3 regions of the Bordetella tumulicola genome follow, and region 3 is predicted to be linked to each of the others. Evidence: predicted binding sites of a transcription regulator. Region 3 holds the regulator's gene; each other region holds the start of a gene.

Region 1 (4,876 bases), on a different contig from region 3:
ATTTGTGGCGAGTACAGTTGGAACGTACGTTCGACGGCTTCGCCGGACGAAATTTTGCGAACGATAAAAGCCGAATTCAAGCCACGGTTACGCTTGGCGATAACGACGCCTTCGTAAGCCTGTACACGCTTGCGGGTGCCTTCAACGACGTTGACGCTGACCACGACGGTATCGCCAGGGGCGAATTCGGGTAGAGGCGTGCCGCCGGTAAGGCGCTTGATTTCTTCCTGTTCCAGGATAGCGATGAGGTTCATGAGAACTCCAAGATCATCGTGCCTTGCGCTGTTTTTGCGTGCAGTATCGACCGAGGCCGGTACCTTTGCTATCCGCAAGCAGAGGATGAGGTTTGTGGTAAACCCAGCATTCTACATCAAATCAAGACTTTACGCGCCGCGTGATAGATAAACATGGCAAACAGACAGCGGGACGTTGGGGAAATGAGAGAGATCGGCGGATGACACGCCTGATTTAGCGGTACTCTTGCCGGCGTTGTTGTCATATTTCTGTCATTTTCGGTAGTCGTTGCATCGATGTCTTATGCGTCCCTGATATTAGTCGTCTTGGCGGCCATGGCCCACGCTACGTGGAATCTGTTAGCCAAGCGCGCCGCCATGGTGGGACCGGCGTTTGTGTTTGCCTATGGGCTATGCGCCACCTTGTTGTATGCACCCTGGGTCGTATGGATTTTGCTGCACGAGGGCATGACGTGGACGTGGCCCATTGTGTTCTGCATTCTGGCTTCCAGCGCCCTGCACCTGGGTTATAGCCTCTGTTTGCAACGTGGCTATCAGGTAGCGGACCTATCCGTGGTGTATCCCATCGCCCGCGGTACCGGTCCACTCTTGTCGACCACAGGCGCCTTTTTGTTGCTGGGCGAGCCCGCATCCTCCACAGGGATTGCAGGGATGCTCTGCGTCGTCGGCGGCGTATTGCTGATTGCCACGCAGGGAAAGCTCACGCTTTTTCGCCAGCCCCAGGCCTGGATCGGCGTACGCTGGGGCGGCGTCATCGGGTTATTTATCGCAGCCTATACCGTTGTGGACGCCTACGGCGTCAAGGTGCTGTTGATTATGCCCGTCCTGTTTGACTGGCTCACCTGCGTCGCGCGTACCGTCATGATGGCTCCCCACGTCGTGCACAGGCGCGCGGAAAGCTGGCAAGCCATGCGCGGGTATTGGGGATTGGCGTGGGCGATCGGCTTGCTGTCGCCACTGGGTTATATCTTGGTACTGTACGCCCTGCGCAACGGTGCGCCGCTCAGCCTGGTGGCCCCTGCGCGGGAAATGTCGATGATGCTCGGCACTCTGGCGGGCATGTTTCTTTTACGGGAAAACGTGGGTGTTGGTCGCCTGTTGGGATGTGCAGCCATTTTGGCTGGCGTCATATTGCTGGGATCGAGCTAAGACCTGCTACCCGGATCGGAGCCTCGTCGCCACGCCGATCAGAACCCTGCCGCGGCGCCGAGCCACATCATCCCGGGAATCAACGCCCCCCACATCGCGACCAGCAAGACATCCACCACCATTTGGCGAGCAGTGACGCCCTGGTTCAATGCTCGGGCCGCCGTCCCCATGGACTGGCTGTGTGCGGCCGACATGTCGATGGAGACAGACGCGGCTGAGACCGACACGTGGGCAATCCCGCCAACGGGTTGATCTACGACCGGCTGAGTCGCAACGGGCCGGCCAACAACGGGCTGCGCAGCGACCGGCGAAATCGTGACGTCCGACTGAGTCGGGACATAGCGGCGCCCCTGCGACAAGCCCGACGAAAAAGGCCATTTGGCTGGCTGGCGCAGCACACCGCCGGCGGCACGTGCAACGATGCGAGGCATCCATGCCGGCAAACGGGAAGGCAAAGAAATGGCGGAATCAGAAGCAAGCGTAGCAGTGGACATGAGAAGGCTCCGGTTAGAACAGCGCTAACTGCGGTGAGGATGAAAGCGGCAACGAGGATCTCGACTGCCGTGATGTGCCCTGCCCCACGCCGGAGGCAGGCATGGCATGGGACGCGGAATCTGCAACCCGGGGCGCCTGGAATAAATGCGTGGCCAACTGGGGCCGGGTGGTATTGAGGCCGAGTTTGCGCACAGCCAGGTTGAAACGCTGGCGCAACAGGTCGGCCCACAGACCCGTGCCTCGCATGCGAGTGCCGAACCGAGAGTCGTTGCGACGGCCGTTGCGTAAATCCTCGATACGATGCAGCACGCGTTGGGCACGGTCGGGGAAATGGGTTTCCAGCCATTCCTCAAAAACGGCTTTGACCTCCCACGGCAGGCGTACCACCGTATAGCTGGCATAGCAGGCACCCGCCTGACGGGCGGCTTGCAAAATGTGCTCGAGGGATTCGTCGTTGATAAACGGAATAACGGGCGCGACCAATACCCCGACGGGGACACCGGCATCCGCGAGCGTACGTACCGCCTGGAGGCGCCGCCACGGCGCCGAGGCGCGCGGCTCAAGCGTGCGGGCCATCTCGATATCCAGCGTGGTAATACTGATATAGACGGTGATCAAATGCTGCTCAGCCGCGAGCCGAAGCAAATCCAGATCGCGCTCGATCAGGGCGTTTTTCGTGACCACCGTGGCCGGGTGACGGGTCTGCCATAGCAGATCGAGGATGCCCCGGGTCAATTGCCATTGACGCTCGATGGGCTGATACACGTCGGTCGCCGATCCGATATTAATGGGGGATACGCGATAGCCCGGGCGCGCCAGCTCGGCACGCAGCACATCGACCGCATTGGCCTTGGCGACTAGCCGGGTTTCGAAATCCAGCCCAGGGGAATAGCCCAAGTAAGCATGCGTCGGACGGGCATAGCAGTAGACACAACCGTGCTCACAACCTCGGTACGGGTTGACGGCCACATCGAAGGGAATGTCGGGGGAGTCATTGCGAGACAAGAGCTTGCGAGCCTGCTCTGGCGCGACGGTGGTCTTGGGTGCCGGTTGGGCGACAATGGGAATGTAACCGCCCGGGAGATCTCCGCCGCAGCCATCGCCCTCGGAGACAGCCCCCTGGGAGGCGGTATCGTCCTGCCCGCTGGACCAACCGTCATCGACGGGTTCGCGCTCGGCTTGCTGGAAACGGTGCTGAACATTAGTAACCGCTCCCCGGCCGCGCAAGGCGGCGGGGGCGGTAGCCGGGGACCCAGAACCGGCGGAAAAAACGTAATCAGTGCGTTCCATGAAAGTACTGTACAAAAAACCAGTACTTTCAGCAAGCCCCAATTGCCCTTAACAGGCGAAATCTCACTTTACCCCAAGACGAGAGCGCCGTCTGAAGTATTGATTTCACACTCTGGAAATCGGCCGAAAACCCGCATCATTATTGGATTTAGACAAAAAACAACAGGCCACCACCCGGCAAGGTGATGGCCTGAACGCCCCGTTCGACAGCCTAGGTGAATTCCCTTAGCGCAACATACCCGCGGCAGCGGTCTGATGCGTGGCCGCGTCGATCAAAATAAACGCGCCGGTCGCCGGCGCATCCACATAGCGATCGACGGCCAGGGCTTCGCGCGTGGCAAATGAGACGCGCCCGATCTCGTTCATATTCAAGGTTCCGCTCGTGTTCTGCACCTCTTGCAACTCGTGAACATCCCGTTGCGTCAATACGCCCCGAATCTTGGCAGAGGTTAAACGCGTGCCATGCTTGAGCAAATATTTTCGTGCGGGATTCAGGGCCTGCGTATCCAGCCAGCACAGCTCGGCCTCGAACTCGCGCCCGACCCGTGCTGGCGCCTCGGCATGCGACAAGACATCGCCGCGCGACACGTCGACATCTCGGTCCAGCACCACCGTCACCGAATCCCCCACCACCGCCACATCGACGGCACGATCAAACGCCAGGATCTCTTTCACGCGCGCCGTCACGCCCGAAGGTTGCACGACGATGTCGTCGCCCGGGCGCAACTCTCCGCTGGCAATGCAACCGGCATAGCCTCGAAAATCATCGGCGCTCTCGCCGCCGTGGCGCGCCACCCACTGCACAGGGAATCGCAAGGGACGAATAGCCGCTTCGTTATCCAGGCCCAGCTGTTCCAGCAAACTCAACAATGGCGGGCCGTCATACCACGGCGCTTTAGCAGACCGATTGACAACGTTATCGCCCTCCAGCGCCGATAGTGGCAACACATGAAAGTGCGCGATATTCAGTCGACGGGCCAGGTCGGCATAGGCTTCGCGAATGCGCTCGAACACCGCCTGATCCCAGTCGATCAGATCCATTTTGTTCACCGCAACGACGATATGACGAATACCCAGTAAATGCGCGATGGTACTGTGACGCTTGGTTTGCGTCAGCAACTTGCCATCGGTGGCACGCGTAGCATCGATCAAGATAATGGCGGCATCCGCCGTCGAGGCGCCAGTCACCATATTGCGCGTGTACTGCTCATGTCCCGGTGCATCGGCGACGATGAACTTGCGCAGCGGTGTCGAAAAATAGCGGTAGGCCACATCAATCGTGATCCCTTGCTCACGCTCGGCCTCAAGGCCATCGGTCAGCAACGCAAAATCAATACCGTCACCCGCCACACGCTTGTACTTGGCACGCGAAATGGCATCGAGCTGATCGGCAAATACGCCTTTGCTGTCGTACAGCAAGCGTCCGATCAGCGTGGACTTGCCGTCGTCCACCGAACCGGCCGTAATCAACCGCAGTACGCCATTGTCGGTATCGGGCAAAAAAGAATCATTCACTGCGTTCATCCATTACTCCGAGAAACCTCGGCATTCACGCCGGGGAGGAAAGGGGCGCAGCCGTCAGGCTGCAGGATTGGTCTGATTTGAGCTGACGACTGGATAGAAATCCAGTTATTGGGTTTGACGCGGATAGCATCTTGGGCATGCAAACCAAACGTGCCTACCGATTC
Region 2 (4,876 bases), on a different contig from region 3:
TGGGAGCACGCCGCGGCCAAAGGGCAGATCGGCCAAAGTCGGCGGCTTGGGCAGCGCCTCGAACAACGGTAACAGCGCATCGGGTATGAATCGGGTGCGCGACCCATACACGTGCCGGTCCCCCAACCCGGTTTGCTGATGCACGTAAAAGCGCTGCGGCACGATCAACTGCAACTGCTCTTTGGCACGCGTCATCGCCACATATAACAGGCGCCGTTCTTCTTCGATCTCGTCGGCGGTGCCCGTGCTCATATCAGAGGGGATACAACCGTCAACGACATTCAGTACAAACACCGATTTCCACTCTTGCCCCTTGGCCGAGTGGATGGTGGACAAGATCATGTAGTCCTCGTCACGCAACGGCGGGCCGGACTCGGCACTGGTGGCGTCGGGCGGGTCCAGCGTCAATTCGGTGAGAAAGCGCTCGCGGCTGCCGTACCCGGCGCCGATGCGCGATAACTGATCAAGGTCGATTTTACGTACACGCGCATCGTCATAAAGGCGCTCGAGTTGCGGCACATACCAGCGCAGCGCGACATCCAGATCAGCGGGCCATCTCGCGTCGGCGCTGCGCAGCGCCGCATAGGTCTCGACAAAGGCGTTCCAGTCGGTTTTGGCGGCGGCACCGGGTTTAAAAGCATGCAGTACAGCCATGGGGTCGGCCGCATCGGCCAGGTCCTGCATCAAGCGACCTGCGATCGCGGGCCCGATGCCCGGTAGCAACTGCGCTACCCGAAAGCCCGCCAAACGGCTACGCGGATTTTCCGCCCAACGCAGCATCGACAATACGTCCTTGATATGCGCGGCCTCAAGAAAACGCAGGCCGCCGAACTTCACGAACGGGATATTGCGCCGCGTGAGCTCGAGCTCGAGCGCGGCACTGTGATTCGAGGCGCGAAACAGGACAGCCTGGGATTTCAGGGTCGCGCCGGCTTCGCGGTGCGCCAGCACCTGATCGGCCACCCAACGCGCCTGGCCGGCCTCGTCGCTCACGGTGACCAGCGCGGGGCGGCTCGAGGATTCGCGGTCGGTCCAGAGATTTTTGGTGTAGCGCTCGCTGGCCAGATCGATCACGGCGTTCGAGGCATCCAGAATCGGCTGCGTCGAACGATAGTTGCGCTCCAGCGTCACGACGTGAGCAGGGTGCGCAAACTGCGTGGGAAAGTCCAGAATATTACGTACGGTCGCGGCGCGGAAAGAATAAATCGATTGCGCATCATCGCCCACCACGGTCAAGCCACGACCGTCGGGTTTCATGGCGAGCAGGATTGCGCATTGCAAACGATTGGTGTCCTGATATTCGTCGACCAATACATGGTCGAAACGCGCGCCCACATCGTGCGCCAGCACGCTGTCTTGCATCATCTCGGACCAGTACAACAGCAAATCGTCGTAGTCGAGGACCTGTTGGTCCTGCTTGGCCTGGACGTAGGCCGCAAATAGGCGCTTGAGCGCGTCCTCCCATTGTGCGCACCAGGGGAACGCGTGTTTCAACACGTCGGCCACCGGGGCTTGACTATTGATGACGCGAGAATAGATCGCCAGGCAGGTGCCCTTGAGAGGAAAGCGTTCGGCCGTCGCGGACAAACCGAGCTCGTGCCGCACCATCCCCATCAGGTCTTCGGCATCGCTGCGATCATGAATAGTGAAGTTTTCAGATAGGCCTATGCGACCCGCGCAGTCGCGTAGCAAGCGCGCGCCAATACTATGAAACGTACCCGCCCATGGCAGCGAAGGTGCTTGCTGCGTGGCGTGCAGTTTCATCACGCGCTGCAGGACCTGGCCCACGCGGCGATCCATTTCCTGGGCCGCACGGCGTGAAAATGTCAGCAGCAACATGCGCTGCGGGTCGGCGCCGTTGAGCACAAGATGAGCGACGCGATGCGCCAGCGTGCTGGTCTTGCCCGATCCGGCGCCCGCGATGACCAGCAAGGCGGGGGCCTCGGGATTGCCCACCCCGAACGTGGCAGCCTCGCGCTGGGCCGGATTCAGGTCGGACAGATAATCGGTGTCGGGGGTCATGATGGCAACATTAACGGGTGGAACGAACGCGTGAAAGCCCTCGCGCGGCGATCCCCAAAGGTTCAAAAATCACTGTATATTTATACAGATAATAACGGAACTTCCCTGCTATCGCCTATCGCCGCGCACCGACCTGCGCGCTCCACCTCTATGTCTATCCTGACCGGCACTGCCTCCTGGACCGACCCGACGCTGCTCGCTTGCAAGCGCTTTTATCCGCCACACGCGCGTACGGCCGAGGCGCGTCTGCGCTACTACGCGACGCAATTCAAACTGGTCGAGGTCGATGCCACGTACTACCGGATGCCGAACGGCCAGACGGCCCATTTATGGGCCACCCGCACACCCGACGATTTCGTGTTTCATGTCAAAGCCTTCCGCCTGTTTACTGGGCATCCTGCGCCACGGCAAGCGTTGCCCATGGATATCCGGCGCGAGCTCGCCGATGATTCGGATGGCATGTCGACCGACCCCATGGTGTTCTATCACCAGTTGCCTGCGGAGCTGCGGGGCGAACTCTGGCGGCGTTTTCTGATCGCCCTGGAGCCCTTGCGCATGACGGGCAAACTGGCTGCGGTGCACTTTCAGTTTGCCCCGTGGGTACACAGGAACGCGCACGGCGTGGCGTGGCTCCACGAATGCCGTCGCTACATGCAAGAACACCTGATGGCAGTGGAGTTTCGCCATCGTAGCTGGTTTGAGACGTCCGCGGCCAGTGCCTGGACACTGGCGCTGGAGCGCGAGGCAGGCATGGTGCATACGGTCGTCGACGCCCCTCAGGGCTTTGACAATACCGTGCCCGCTGTCTGGGAAAGCACACATCCCGAGTTGGCGGTGCTGCGCCTGCATGGGCGTAATATCACCACCTGGAACAACGCCTCGAACGCCTCATCGAGCCGCTTTCAGTACGAATACTCGCCCGCCGAGCTTGCCGAACTCGCCCAACGGCTCAAACGCCTGGCGCAACAGGTCCGTCAGGCGCACGCCGTGCTGAATACCAACTATCAAGATCAGGGTATGCGCAATGCGACGGGCTTAGCCGCCGCACTAGGCGCGCATTAGGGGACATACGCATGAATGCGCCACATCGCGACACAACCTGCATCCTTCCTCGTCAAACATGCTAGATTTGTGCACCCTTCTCCAGAGCCCAGCATGAGCCGCACCTATACTCGCGAAGACACCCGCCGCATTGCGGCTATCCTGGCCGACGCCGCCCAAGCCGAAGTCATGCCGCGCTTTCGCCGGTTGTCCGCTGATGCGATCTCGACCAAAAGCTCACCGCGAGACCTGGTCACCGAAGCTGACGAGGCCGCCGAGCGCTTTATTACAGCGCGTCTAGCCAAGCTACAACCCAGTGCCGTCATGGTCGGCGAGGAAGCCGCGTCACGGAATCCCGCCCTGCTGAATATGCTGGTCGACGCCGACCTGGCGTTTCTGATCGATCCCATCGACGGCACTCGCAATTTCGTGGCGGGCCTGCCGCTGTTTGGCATGATGGTCGCGGTCTGTCATCGTGGCGACGTGCTGGCGGGCGTGATCTACGACCCCGTGACCCACGAGTGGACGATGGCCGTGCGCGGCGAAGGCGCCTGGTCCGAGACGGCTAATGGCACGCAAACGCCGCTCAAAGTCGCGCCCCCCGTCCCGCCGCAGGACATGGATGGCATGATCTCGACCGGATTTTTACCCGAGCCGCTGCGCAGCACCGTCAATGGCAATCTGGGCTCGCTGGGCTCAACCGCCTCGCTGCGCTGTGCGGCGCACGAGTACCGCCTGGCCGCCAACGGCCATTGCCACATCATGCTGTACAACAAGCTCGACCCGTGGGATCACGCCGCCGGTTGGCTGGTACACCGCGAAGCCGGGGGCTTCTCTGCGCACTTTGATGCCAGCCCCTACAAACCCACGCATCGCAGCGGAGGGCTACTCTACGCGCCCGATGTCGGCAGTTGGCACGCCGCGCGCCGTGCCCTGTTAGGCGAAGACTTTCCCGCCACCTGATGTGTGGAGCCGCAGGCTGGCGATTTATCCCCAGTTTCTGTGGACAACCCTATGGACAGCTTGGGATCATCACGAAAAAAACAAAGGTGATCAAGCACTTAGGACTTTCGACAAAGACTGACCAGTGCGGGTCATTTCGAGATGGCATCCGGGGCCACCTCTCCGGCAGCCAACGCCGCCTGCGCACCGAATGGGCCATACAAGGCGTCCAGGACATCGGCACAGGGTTGCGACACTTTCAGACTGAATAAACTGTCCGCTCGCGTGCGCCCGAGGTTCAAGGCGGCAATCGGCAGACCGGTCTGCGCCGCCGACCGCACATACCGGTAACCCGAATGCACCATCAACGATGACCCCACGACCAGCACGGCATCGGCGTGCTCCAGCGCCGTGCGTGCTTGCACGCCGCGATCAGGCGGAATACTCTCGCCAAAAAATACGACATCGGGTTTGACAATGCCGCCGCACCGGGGGCAATCGGGAATGACGAAACGCGAAAAGTCGACACCCTCGAGATCGGCATCACCATCGGGCGCATCAGCGGCGTCCAAATTCATCCAGTCCGGATTGCGGCTGTCCAGTTGGGCTTGCCAGACCGCCCGCGGCTCGCGCCAATCACAGCGCATGCAGCGCACCTCGTCCAGGCGACCGTGCAGATCCAACACACGGGTGCTGCCGGCCGCCTGGTGCAAGCCATCGACGTTCTGTGTCACCAACAGGCGAATCTTGCCGCGTTGCTCCAGCCAGGCCAGGGCACGATGGGCGGCGTTGGGCTGGACGTAGCCAAACCGGCGCCAGCCCACCATGCTGCGCGCCCAATAACGAGCCCGCATGGCCGACGAGCCCATGA
Region 3 (4,876 bases):
TCGATCTGCCGCTGCTGCCGTTGCGTGACGTGGTGGTGTTCCCGCATATGGTTATTCCGCTATTTGTGGGCCGCCCTCGCTCAATCAAGGCACTCGAAGTCGCCATGGAGTCGGGCAAAAGCATCATGTTGGTGGCACAAAAATCCGCCGGCAAAGACGACCCTACGCCCGAAGACGTCTACGAAATCGGCTGCGTGGCCAGTATTTTGCAAATGTTGAAGCTGCCTGACGGCACCGTGAAGGTGTTGGTCGAGGGCACGCAACGCGCGCGCATAGACTCCATCGATGACGCTGAAACACACTTCGTGTGCCAGGTCACCCCGGTCGAACTCGATGCCGCCCAAAGCTCTGAAACCGAAGCCCTGCGCCGCGCGATCGTGGCCCAGTTCGAGCAGTACGTCAAACTCAACAAGAAAATCCCGCCCGAGATTCTGACCTCGCTGGGCGGTATTGATGATGCTGGCCGATTGGCCGATACCATCGCTGCGCATTTGCCGCTCAAGCTCGAGCAAAAGCAGACGATGCTGGAGGTGTTGGGTACCTCTCAGCGCCTCGAAGGCCTGCTGACGCAACTGGAAACCGAGATCGACATTCTCCAGGTCGAAAAGCGTATCCGTGGCCGCGTCAAAAAGCAGATGGAGAAAAGCCAGCGCGACTATTATCTGAACGAACAGGTAAAGGCCATCCAGAAAGAGCTGGGCGAGGGCGAAGAAGGCGCGGATATCGAAGAGCTCGAAAAGAAAATCATCGCTGCGCACATGCCCAAGGATGCGCGCAAGAAGGCCGATGCCGAGCTCAAAAAGCTCAAGCTCATGTCGCCGATGTCCGCCGAAGCCACGGTGGTGCGCAACTACATCGATACGCTCATCAACCTCCCCTGGAAGAGAAAGAGCAAGATCAACAACTCCATCGGTAATGCCGAGTCTGTGCTGGACAACGATCATTACGGGCTGGAAAAAGTCAAAGAACGCATCGTCGAGTATCTCGCGGTGCAGCAGCGTGTCGACAAGGTCAAGGCGCCGATTCTTTGCCTGGTTGGCCCTCCGGGTGTCGGCAAGACCTCGCTCGGCCAGTCCATCGCGCGTGCCACGAACCGCAAGTTCGTGCGTATGGCGCTGGGCGGCGTGCGCGACGAAGCCGAAATCCGTGGCCATCGCCGCACCTACATTGGTTCCATGCCAGGCAAGATCGTGCAAAACATGAGCAAGGTGGGCGTGCGCAACCCCTTGTTCCTGCTTGATGAAATCGACAAGCTGGGCATGGACTTCCGTGGTGATCCGGCATCGGCGTTGCTCGAGGTTCTTGATCCCGAACAAAACCACACGTTCCAGGATCACTACATCGAAGTCGACTTTGATTTGTCGGACGTCATGTTTGTGGCCACCAGCAACACGCTAAACATTCCGCCGGCGTTGCTGGATCGTATGGAAGTCATTCGCCTGTCGGGTTACACCGAAGACGAAAAAATCCATATCGCTCGCGACCATCTGCTGCCCAAGCTGATGAAAAACAATGGCGTCAAAGAAACCGAGCTCGTGGTCGATGATTCGGCCCTGCGCGATATCGTGCGTTACTACACCCGCGAGGCCGGCGTGCGTGCGCTGGAACGCGAAGCCGGCAAGATCTGCCGCAAGGTCGTGAAAGAAATGTTGGCGCAGGCCGATAAGGCCAAGGCGGATGGCAAAGCCGTTGTACCGCAAACTGAGCCCGTCAAGGTCGATGCCGAGAACCTCAGCAAATACCTGGGTGTGCGGCGCTACAGCTTCGGCATGGCCGAAAAGGACAACCAGGTCGGTCAAGTGACGGGCTTGGCCTGGACCGAAGTCGGGGGTGATCTGCTCACGATCGAAGTCGCCGACATGCCCGGCAAGGGCGTTATCCAGCGTACCGGTTCGCTGGGCGATGTGATGAAAGAGTCAGTCGAAGCGGCTCGCACCGTGGTGCGTTCCCGTGCACGCCGTCTGGGTTTCACGGACAGCGTGTTCGAAAAGCACGACATGCACGTTCACGTCCCCGAAGGCGCCACACCCAAGGACGGTCCGTCTGCAGGTATCGCCATCACGACCGCCATGGTCTCGGCTTTGTCGCGCATTCCCGTACGTGCCGATGTCGCAATGACAGGGGAAATCACCCTGCGCGGCGAGGTACTGCCGATTGGTGGCCTCAAGGAAAAACTGCTGGCGGCGCATCGTGGCGGCATCAAGATGGTGCTGATCCCCGAGGAAAACGTCAAAGATCTGGCAGAAATCCCGGATAGCGTCAAAAACCACCTCGAGATCGTGCCGGTACGGTGGATTGACAGAGTTCTTGAGCTCGCTCTGGAACGCTATCCCGAGCCGCTGGCCGACGACGAGACCCCCAAAGAACCTCTGGTCGCCAAGCCAGCCGAGTCGGCTGTGCCGGGTGATCCGATGTTCAAGCACTAAGTCAGCATGACCATGCTGTGCCCTTCGGGGCGCGGCAACAAAAATAGCGCCTCGATGGTTTCATCGGGGCGCCATTTTTTTAGGCCAGTAAGGCTCCATTAGGGGAAGGGTGAGCTGACTGCGTCAGCTCAGACCCTTGGTCTTTTTTCCTTAATGCAGCGCCTGCGTGCGAATCAGGCCCACCGCAATACCTTCCAGCGCGAACTCTTGGGTACCATCGACCAGGATGGGAGAGAAATCCGGATTTTCGGGCAGCAGCTCGATATGGCCCTTGCGATGCTGCAGCCGTTTGACGGTGACGTCGTCACCCAGGCGGGCCACAACGATCTGGCCATTGCGGGCTTCGCTGGCGCGTTTGACGGCAAGTAGATCGCCCTCGAGGATGCCGGCATCACGCATGCTCATGCCGCGGACTTTGAGCAAATAATCGGGCGTTTGGGCGAACAGGCCGGGATCGACGCCGACCTCGCGTTCAACGTGCTCCGCTGCCAGAATAGGGCTGCCAGCGGCGACACGGCCTACCAGGGGAAGCAAAAGCCGGCCCATGGCATCCGCAAAACTCGCTATCGAGGACGAACTGGCGTTGTCCCGGGAAGCCAGGGAGGTCGTCGCGGCCGTATCGGCGCTTTCGACCAGACGAATGCCGCGGGATGCGCCAGCTGTCAATTCGATCGCCCCTTTGCGGGCCAGGGCTTTGAGGTGATCCTCGGCGGCATTGGGGGAACGAAAGCCCAATGCCCGGGCAATTTCTGCGCGGGTAGGGGGAAAACCGGTACGTGCCACCGTTTGCCGGATGAGGTTCAAAATTTCCTGTTGGCGTTCGGTGAGTTTGCTAGCCATGGCAATAATCCGCTTTTGACTGTATGAATATACAGCATCAATTCTGGACGACCCTGCAAAAAAAAGCAAGTCGGGTTATGACAAACCTGTCCAGCGTAAATACGGCAGTGGCTTTGACAAAACAAAGCCTGGCGGGATGGAGCGTGGGCAACACCAGGCAGCACAACACCAGACAGAACAACGCAGGGTCCGAACGAAAAAAGGGGCCCGTCCTGGCGTCGGGGCCCCTGATTTCGCGCGAACCGTGCGCGTTTTATTGCCTTGTCTTCAGGTCTTGCTTACTTGATGACGGCGGCGATCGCTTTGGCCACGATCTCGATGTTGTGGCTGTTGAGAGCCGCCACGCAGATACGGCCGCTGGATACGGCGTAGATGCCGTGTTCCTCGCGCAGCACATCGACCTGGGCCGAGGTCAGACCCGAGTACGAGAACATGCCACGCTGTTGCAGCACAAAGCTAAAGTCCTGCGTAGCGCCCGCGGCCTTGATCTTTTCGACCAGTTGTTGGCGCATCAGGCGAATGCGGTCACGCATTCCGGCCAGCTCTTGTTCCCACAGGGTGTAGAGTTCGGGCGTGTTGAGCACTGAAGACACCACCGTGCCACCGTGCGTGGGCGGGTTGGAGTAGTTAGTGCGGATCACGCGCTTGAGTTGGCTCAGGACGCGCTTGGATTCGTCTTGGCTGCCTGCCACGACAGTCAAGGCGCCGACGCGTTCGCCATAGAGCGAGAACGACTTGGAGAACGACGAACTGATCAGCATGGTCAGGCCCAGATCGGCAAACAGACGCACCACGGAGGCGTCTTCTTGCAAGCCGGCGCCAAAGCCTTGGTAAGCGATGTCCAGGAAAGGCACCAGGTTGCGGGTCTTGACCACCTGGGCGATTTGTTCCCATTGCTCGGCAGTAGGATCCACGCCGGTGGGGTTGTGGCAGCACGCGTGCAGCACCACGATGGTTTGTTCAGGCGCGGCCTGCAACGAGGCCAGCATGCCCTGGAAGTCCAGGCCGTGTGTGGCGGCGTCGTAATAGGCGTAGGTGTCGACCGGGAAACCGGCACGCTCGAACAACGCACGATGGTTTTCCCAGCTAGGGTTGCTGATCAGCACCTTGGATTGGGGCAGTAGCTGGTGCAGAAAATCGGCGCCGATTTTCAGCGCGCCGGTACCGCCCAGGGCCTGGGCGGTCAGCACGCGGCCTTGCGCGGCCAGCGTTGAGTCAGCACCCAGCAGCAGCGCTTGGGCGCCCTTGTTGTAGCCGGCGATGCCCTCGATGGGCAGGTAGCCGCGAGCGGCGGCGGCTTCGATGCGCGCCATTTCGGCCTGGCGTACTGCGGCCAGCAGGGGGATGCGACCGTCGTCATCGTAATACACGCCCACGCCCAGATTGACTTTACCGGGACGGGTATCGGCGTTGTATTGTTCGTTCAGCCCCAGGATGGGGTCGCGCGGCGCAAGTTCGACGGAATCGAAAAGAGAGCTCATGAGGATTCGCTAACGGTAGATAGACTCAGAAGGCACTGCTGTGGATAATGGGGGGTTTACCCTGAAACAGTCTAGCATGACAGCCCCTGGATTCGTCGATTTCCCCGACAGCCCCTTTCACTTGTACCA

What was found. Region 3 encodes LexA, which represses DNA repair genes until DNA is damaged. Its sites were predicted from a motif close to ACTGTATNNNNATACAGT; they were not measured.
Region 1: ACYVDM_RS15210 (PA0069 family radical SAM protein) is a predicted target of LexA. The motif match lies at 3,195-3,212, and genes of this name have one in related genera.
Region 2: ACYVDM_RS24905 (ATP-dependent helicase) is a predicted target of LexA. The motif match lies at 2,094-2,111, and genes of this name have one in related genera.

Annotation. Positions count from the first base shown of each region.
Region 1 covers NZ_BAAGYU010000007.1:1,501,027-1,505,902, forward strand. Annotated here, with positions in the region: gene rplS (50S ribosomal protein L19) at 1-254, opposite strand, end outside; gene ACYVDM_RS15200 (EamA family transporter) at 531-1,403, shown strand; gene ACYVDM_RS15205 (hypothetical protein) at 1,442-1,897, opposite strand; gene ACYVDM_RS15210 (PA0069 family radical SAM protein) at 1,911-3,188, opposite strand; gene ACYVDM_RS15215 (sulfate adenylyltransferase subunit 1) at 3,414-4,712, opposite strand; partial or broken gene ACYVDM_RS15220 (helix-turn-helix domain-containing protein) at 4,850-4,876, shown strand, end outside.
Region 2 covers NZ_BAAGYU010000011.1:576,491-581,366, reverse strand. Annotated here, with positions in the region: gene ACYVDM_RS24905 (ATP-dependent helicase) at 1-2,022, opposite strand, end outside; gene ACYVDM_RS24900 (DUF72 domain-containing protein) at 2,173-3,084, shown strand; gene ACYVDM_RS24895 (inositol monophosphatase family protein) at 3,178-4,026, shown strand; gene ACYVDM_RS24890 (NAD-dependent protein deacetylase) at 4,158-4,876, opposite strand, start outside.
Region 3 covers NZ_BAAGYU010000008.1:133,180-138,055, forward strand. Annotated here, with positions in the region: gene lon (endopeptidase La) at 1-2,426, shown strand, start outside; gene lexA (transcriptional repressor LexA) at 2,577-3,266, opposite strand; gene ACYVDM_RS15885 (amino acid aminotransferase) at 3,545-4,747, opposite strand; gene uvrB (excinuclease ABC subunit UvrB) at 4,824-4,876, shown strand, end outside.